3 regions of the Synechococcus sp. MIT S9504 genome follow, and region 1 is predicted to be linked to each of the others. Evidence: predicted binding sites of a transcription regulator. Region 1 holds the regulator's gene; each other region holds the start of a gene.
What was found. The regulator NtcA, encoded in region 1, controls nitrogen genes in cyanobacteria. The targets are predictions, from matches to a motif close to GTANCNNNNGNTAC.
Positions count from the first base shown of each region.

Region 2: SIB58_RS14900 (molybdenum cofactor guanylyltransferase) is a predicted target of NtcA. The motif match lies at 1,041-1,054, and genes of this name have one in related genera.
Region 3: SIB58_RS05770 (DUF4278 domain-containing protein) is a predicted target of NtcA. The motif match lies at 1,253-1,266, and genes of this name have one in related genera.

Region 1 covers NZ_CP138942.1:2,304,066-2,306,266, reverse strand. Annotated here, with positions in the region: gene SIB58_RS12865 (DUF3084 domain-containing protein) at 1-847, opposite strand, end outside; gene ntcA (global nitrogen regulator NtcA) at 906-1,640, opposite strand; gene rph (ribonuclease PH) at 1,716-2,201, opposite strand, start outside.
Region 2 covers NZ_CP138942.1:2,747,370-2,749,570, reverse strand. Annotated here, with positions in the region: gene SIB58_RS14905 (GTP 3',8-cyclase MoaA) at 1-335, opposite strand, end outside; gene SIB58_RS14900 (molybdenum cofactor guanylyltransferase) at 332-916, opposite strand; gene SIB58_RS14895 (MFS transporter) at 1,173-2,201, shown strand, end outside.
Region 3 covers NZ_CP138942.1:1,000,335-1,002,535, forward strand. Annotated here, with positions in the region: gene SIB58_RS05755 (hypothetical protein) at 1-504, opposite strand, end outside; gene SIB58_RS05760 (hypothetical protein) at 529-867, opposite strand; gene SIB58_RS05765 (hypothetical protein) at 997-1,128, shown strand; gene SIB58_RS05770 (DUF4278 domain-containing protein) at 1,353-1,523, shown strand; gene SIB58_RS05775 (hypothetical protein) at 2,173-2,201, opposite strand, start outside.

The DNA of each region.
Region 1 (2,201 bases):
GCTCACCACGCAGCACATTGGCCGCTGAGCGCAGCAGCACCACCCAGGTGCCAGGTTTTCGGATGGCTTTTTCCAGTCTTTCAATGTCCTGGCGGGGCACGAGGATGATCTGGCGATCAGGTGCCTGTCCTGGCAGAACTTTCTGAAAGGCCTGCAGATTGGCTTCCCGCAGCACCTGGTCAATCACTTGCCGGGCTTGATCAGGACGATCCAGCTTGAGTGTGACGGTGGCCAGTGGCTGACCACTGCTGATGGCCACATCTCCACGCCGCAGTGCCAGCAGGTTCTCCTCCAGTTGCTGGAGCTCCGCTTCACCGGAGCTGATGCGTTCGCGCACCGCCTGAAGTTCATCATCCGTGCGCTGGATTTCCGCATCGCGGTTGCGCACGTCCTGGCTGAGTCTCTGTCGTTCAGCTTCAAGTCGGCGCGTCTGTTCCTGCAGCGGTTGAAGTGTGCTGCGCAGCTCACCGGCCCGGGCCTCTGCATCAGCCAGGATCTTCCTGGCTTTGATTTCATCGGCGCGAGCCTCCTCGAGTTGTTGACGGGCCTTGCGTTGAGCCTTGCGGCTTCCTTTCAGATCTGAGCGACTGCTGCGCAGGCGTGCTTCCAGGTCGTTGAGTTCAAACAGTCCAACCCGCAGCTGACGGCTCACCAGCAGCATCAACCCCAGCGACAGGGCGCTGATCAGGCTCCCCGTCAGCACTGTGATCACCACCGCGGTTTGACGTGGGCGAAGACCAAAAAGGCTCAGCCGGGCCTTGCCGACCCTTGAACCCAGTCGATCACCAAGGGTGGAGAGCACCCCCCCGAGGATCAACAGGGACAGCAGCAGAAGCCAGCCGGTCACGGACGGTCAAACATGCGGCATGCCGCTGAGGTGCTGCCCATCTTCACCTGTCGAGGGGTTAACTGAAACGTTTGGCCAGTGCAATCGGATCGAGAACGGTGATTTTCTTGCGGTCAATTTCGACCAGGCCTGAATTGCGTAGATCGCCAAGCAGTCGCGTGATCGTGACACGGGTGGATCCGATCGCTTCAGCGATGGCCTGGTGAGAAAGACGCAGATCAATGGTGATGCCCTGGGACCCAGGCATGCCGAAGTCCCTGCAGAGAACAAGCAGAAAACTCACCAGACGGGAGGACATATCCCGGTGTGTGAGTGTTTCGATCATGGTCTCGGTCTGCAGAATTCTGCTGGAGAGACCCTGCAGTAACAGCAATCCCACGCTGGTGTCCGCTTCGATCGCCTGGCGCACGGAGCTCGCTGGTGCTGTCACCATCTCCACTCTGGTGAATGCCACGGAGTGATAAAACCGATCGGAGCGATGCCCGGTGAGCAGTGAGAGCACTCCGAACAGGCTGTTTTCCCTCAGCAGGGCAACGGTGATCTCTTCCCCCGACTCGTACACCCTCGACAGACGTACAGCCCCTCGTCGGATCAGATAGACGCGTTCGGCGGGGTCGCCAGGGAAAAAGATTGTCTTGTTCCGCTCCACCATTTCGGTGCTGGCACCATCCAGATCACGGATCACTTCCAGCAGGGTTCGGCTGGCGGGGTTGGGCGCATTGGTCAGGCTTGTCTCTGTGGATCGCCCAGGTTGGGGAGCAGTCCGACTGAAGCCGCGCATCACTTCGGCCATGACCAACGCATCAATGCGGGGAAGTTAAGGAGCGATGCGCCGTCACCCTGTAGCAACGCACACGGTTCTTCTGGCTCAGTCCCCATGGAGTGCATTCAGCTGTGCGGCCATGAGTTGCTGGAGCCCTGGTTCGGCAAGGTCCAGAAGGCTGTTGAGCTGCCGGCGACTGAATGGTGCACCCTCGGCAGTGCCTTGCAGCTCCAGCAGATCGCCGGCGTTGTTCATCACCACATTGAGATCCACATCGGCCCGGCTGTCTTCGCTGTAGTCCAGATCAAGCAGAGGATGCCCCTCGATCAGGCCCACAGAGACCGCTGCCACTTGGTTGATGACCGGATTGGTGCTGATGCGGCCTTGTGCAAGCAGCCGTTCGCAGGCCTTCTGCAGGGCGAGCCATGCGCCGGTGATGGCCGCTGTCCGGGTTCCCGCATCCGCCTGAATCACATCGCAGTCGATCAGCAGTGTGTTCTCACCCAAAGCCCCCATGTCGATTGCGGCGCGAAGGCTGCGGCCGATCAGGCGTTGGATCTCCTGGGTTCGTCCTGACAGTTTCATCAGTTC
Region 2 (2,201 bases), 440 kb from region 1:
TGCGTCAGCAACACACCGTTGCTGGTGAGTGCCACCTGACGCAAACCCTGCAAGGGGTCTCCAGGAGTGGCACGCCCGCAAGCCACCTGCTCAAGTAGCGGCAGCAACCGATCACTCAGCAACGGTTCGCCTCCAGTGAGCCGAAGGGTGTGTGCTCCCAGCCTGGAAGCAACCCGGATGAGGCGCAATTGCTGCTCAAGACTGAGCAGCCCAGGAGGATCCTCAGCATCAGGGCAGCAATAGGGACAGGCCAGATTGCAGCGGGCCGTGAGCGACAACCGCAGCACCCCGAGCGCTCGAGCCCGCTGGTCAATCAGGGGAAATGCGGCAATCATCCAGTCAACGCTTTCAGATCAAGGGGCCTATTGACATTGACCAACTGATCAGGAGGTAGTTTCAGCGTGTCATGAGGAATGCACCCAAGCCACTCGCGCCAACGGCCCTTCCCCTCCGTCAGCTCGTCATCAAGCGCCTTGCGATACGAAGCACCGCACGGATAGATCCCAAAGAGGTGCTGGAGCCTGGAGCCGTCATCGGCAACAAGCGCCCTGGCTGGCTGCTGTCTCCAGCGAAGGATCAATTGCTGCAATGCATCCAGACGTAGGCCCGGCATATCCACAGGCAGTGTGAGCAGCGCTTCATCATCACGATCATGCAGAACACAGCTCAAAGCCCAGAGGGGGCCTGCAGGCTGCCAGGGCTCCGCTTGAACAGTCACTCCCTTGCGCGTGCTGAGCAACGCGTGATGCGTGTCATGACCCGTCATCACACACACATCAAGACCCGCTGAGCGCAGCAACTGGACCTGAGCCTCAAGCCAGCTCGATCCATCCGGATGGGTCAGCAAAGCTTTGTCGGCACCCATGCGACGACTGGCACCACCGGCAAGAACAACGCCCAGAAGACGACGAGACATAGGACCGAAGATCTTGGGCCTTGGTAACACCTCAAGCCAACGACTTTGCAGTTACAACGACTACCAAAAAGACTCAGATCGCTGATGCACGAAAGAAATGCTGAGGGCCCAACACTGCAATTTTGTAGCCAATGCAACGATTCATGTAGCCACCAAATGGTGCAATTATCAGGCGGTCTGCATGAGCGCCGCACTTTGAAATCCTGAGTGCCTTCGTTTCGACACCGGGGTTTGAATCTCCACACCAACAAACCCCATGCTTGGCGAACTCTGGTCATTCCAGGGGAGATATCGAACACTCCATCTCACCTGGTTTGCATTCTTTTTAACTTTTGTCGTTTGGTTCAATCTGGCGCCACTGGCCACAACAGTGAAAGCTGATCTTGGCCTAAGCGTCGGCCAGATCCGTACGGTTGCAATCTGCAATGTTGCGCTCACCATTCCGGCTCGTGTGCTGATTGGCATGTTGCTGGATAAATTCGGGCCTCGACTCACCTATTCCACCCTGCTGGTGTTCTCGGTGATTCCCTGCCTGATGTTTGCATCAGCACAGGATTTCAATCAACTGGTGGTGGCCCGTCTGCTGCTTTCCATCGTGGGCGCCGGCTTCGTGATCGGCATCCGCATGGTTGCCGAATGGTTCCCTCCCAAAGAGATCGGCCTGGCAGAGGGCATCTATGGCGGTTGGGGCAACTTCGGCTCAGCCTTCTCAGCACTGAGCCTGGTTGCGCTTGCTGGCTTTCTTTCCTTCTCCGGAGGATTCGAACTGCCAACTGGTGCAACCCTGAACTGGAGAGGAGCGATTGCTTTAACGGGAATCATCTCCGCCGTTTACGGAGTGATTTACTTCTTCAACGTCAGCGATACCCCGCCAGGAAAAGAGTATCAACGTCCCGAGAAGACTGCAGGTCTTGAAGTCACGTCGATGAGGGATTTCTGGGGACTACTCGGCATGAATGTTCCCTTCGCCGCAATCCTCTGTGTTCTGTGCTGGAGACTTCAGAAAGTTGGATTCCTGAACGCCGGAACTTATCCACTGGCCCTGCTGGCTGTTCTCATCTGGTTCATCTTTCAAACCTGGGGAATCATCCGAACCAACCGTGATCTGATCATGGGAACCAAGGTATATCCCAAGGAAGATCGTTATGAGTTCCGTCAGGTGGCCATTCTCGAACTCACCTACATCGTGAACTTCGGTTCTGAGCTGGCTGTTGTTTCGATGCTGCCAACATTCTTTGAAACCACTTTCGACCTGCCGAAAGCGACAGCTGGAATCCTGGCCTCC
Region 3 (2,201 bases), 1.3 Mb from region 1:
GAAGGAGCCGTTGATCTGCTCCCGATTGTTTTTCGGCAATGCCAGTGACTGCTGTTGCAGGGTCTCGCCCGTCTTTGCAGCTTCTGCCATGGCGGTGGTTCGCTCAAGCAGATCGCTAACGGTGGCTTGCATCCCGGCAACCTCCTCAGAGAGCTGCATCGACCTTGCGTAGATGGCGCTGCTTGCAGCGTTCCACTCAGTCATTGCCGTCACGTCGGGGCTGGTGCCGAACCGTCCTGAGAGCTCTGCCAGCCCAGCATTGACCTGCTCAACATCAGCCTGCAGCTGACCGAAAGTGTCCTGAGTCTGTTGCTGCTGAATCCTGGTGTTGAGCAGTTCACGCTCACGTTGTTGGCGTTCTGCTTCTGCCGCTGATGGGAGCTGAACCTCGCGGTGCTGACTTTCGATCCAAGCTTTTCGGCCATCGATCGGAATGGAGTCGGGGACTTCCCAAGAGCTGCCTTTCAACTCGTCGATCTCTCCTCTGTAAGTGACCTTCTGCATGGGTCAGTAACCCCTTTGAGCGGCTTACAGCAGTTGGGCCTGCTGCATGGCGATGCCTTGCGCGTACATCTGCTGCATGGCGTGCTCATGCGCCTGCTGCTGAGCAGCTTCGGCCACTGCTTTTTCAGTCGGTGTCTGCACCCCTGCCTCAGTCCTGAGTCGCTTGGCTGCTGCAGGGTCGAGCTCCTCCAGGCGTATCGCTTGAGTGAAGTTCCGGGCTTTGTACGGACTGGCCTTGATCAGCTGTTTCACCTCAGCTGAGATGGACTCCTTCTGACGTTGTTCTTGGGTTTTGGGGGTGGGGCTGAGGCTTCCTTGCAGGGCATCAGCCACCAGGCCGGCTGGTGCAGATCTGCTCAGCAAGCTCACCAGCTCGGGGTCAGACGCTGCTAGCTCAAAGAATTTCGATGCGTTCTATGGTTAGGGGTCACGGATATCACTGGCGATCAGGGCTTGATTGAGCCACCAAGGAGTTGAGTCGATGTCCACGTGATGGCACGCAAAATTCAGCTTCCACTGTCGAAAAGCTCCAGCTCCAGTACCGCAGCCTGGGCCGCAATGACCTTCGCCTGTATTACAGCACTGGCGGTCTGGGGGCTGGCGAATGCTTATCCCCACCTTTGAACACTGAGCTTCTGACTAGAGCAGCTTCTGTGCTGAACAGCTGAAACCCCTGCCCTGAGATGTTGGATGCGTTTTGTATCCATTTGAACGACTAAACCATTGGCGTTTGTTCTATAAGGAGTTTGTAGCAACAGCTACCAACAACGTTCACCTCTTGCTTCAGAGAGGCGCAGTTCGATTCAGGCCAAGGAACGGGGACCTGAACTTGCTTCGAGGAACCATCCATGACAGCTCTTATCTACAGAGGCCAGACCTACACCCCCCATCACACTGCTGTTCCAAAGCAGAGTGTTGAACTCACATACCGGCGCGAGCACTACAACGCCCGTCGCAGGCAGGCAGCGCGGGACCTTCATCCCAAGCTTGCCTATCGCGGTGTCTCCTACGCCAGGTAATCCAATATCGCTTGGGTATGTGGCCTCGCCTCGGCGAGGCTTTTTTTGTCGAAGTCTGATGTCACAACGCGTGTTGGTCCATAAAGAGGAAGGCCGCCCTTCCCGCTGGAAAGACGGCCTAACTCGCTCGTTTGTGCATTGTTCAACCCATCGCTTGTGGAGATAGGAAGGGGTCGAAGCTTCTGGCTAGAGGCGCCCTGGGGCCATCGCTCTAGGTGTCGGGTTGTTTCCTTCTGGGGCACCTCAGGCGGTGCAAACGAAGCGGCGATTGGCGTGACGTCTCTGATGTGTACCTAACCAATCGACCAACCCAGGTCATTGTTGAGACTGTTGGAGCAGGGGCCAGAAGTCAGTCTGCTTCTCCGATCTGCTCAGGTGGAGTATCGACCATGTTTGGTTCCTCCGGTTGCGTGGCCTTACTATCCACCCGCTGTGGTGCTTTTGGCATCAGTCGAATCGCGCATTGCCTTCGCTGAGAAAAGCTTTAATAGTGGGAATGGCGTGCCCTGATTCGGAAGCAGGCCAGATCCGAGACAGCTTTGATCAACAGCAATCAAGCTGCTTGCCGGGGCAAGGCTTGCATTCTCGGCTAAGGCATCTGCTGCTGAGATTCTGATCATTCGCGGTTATCGCACCCTTGATATCTGCCTTATCCGTTGGGGAGAGGATCCGACTGAC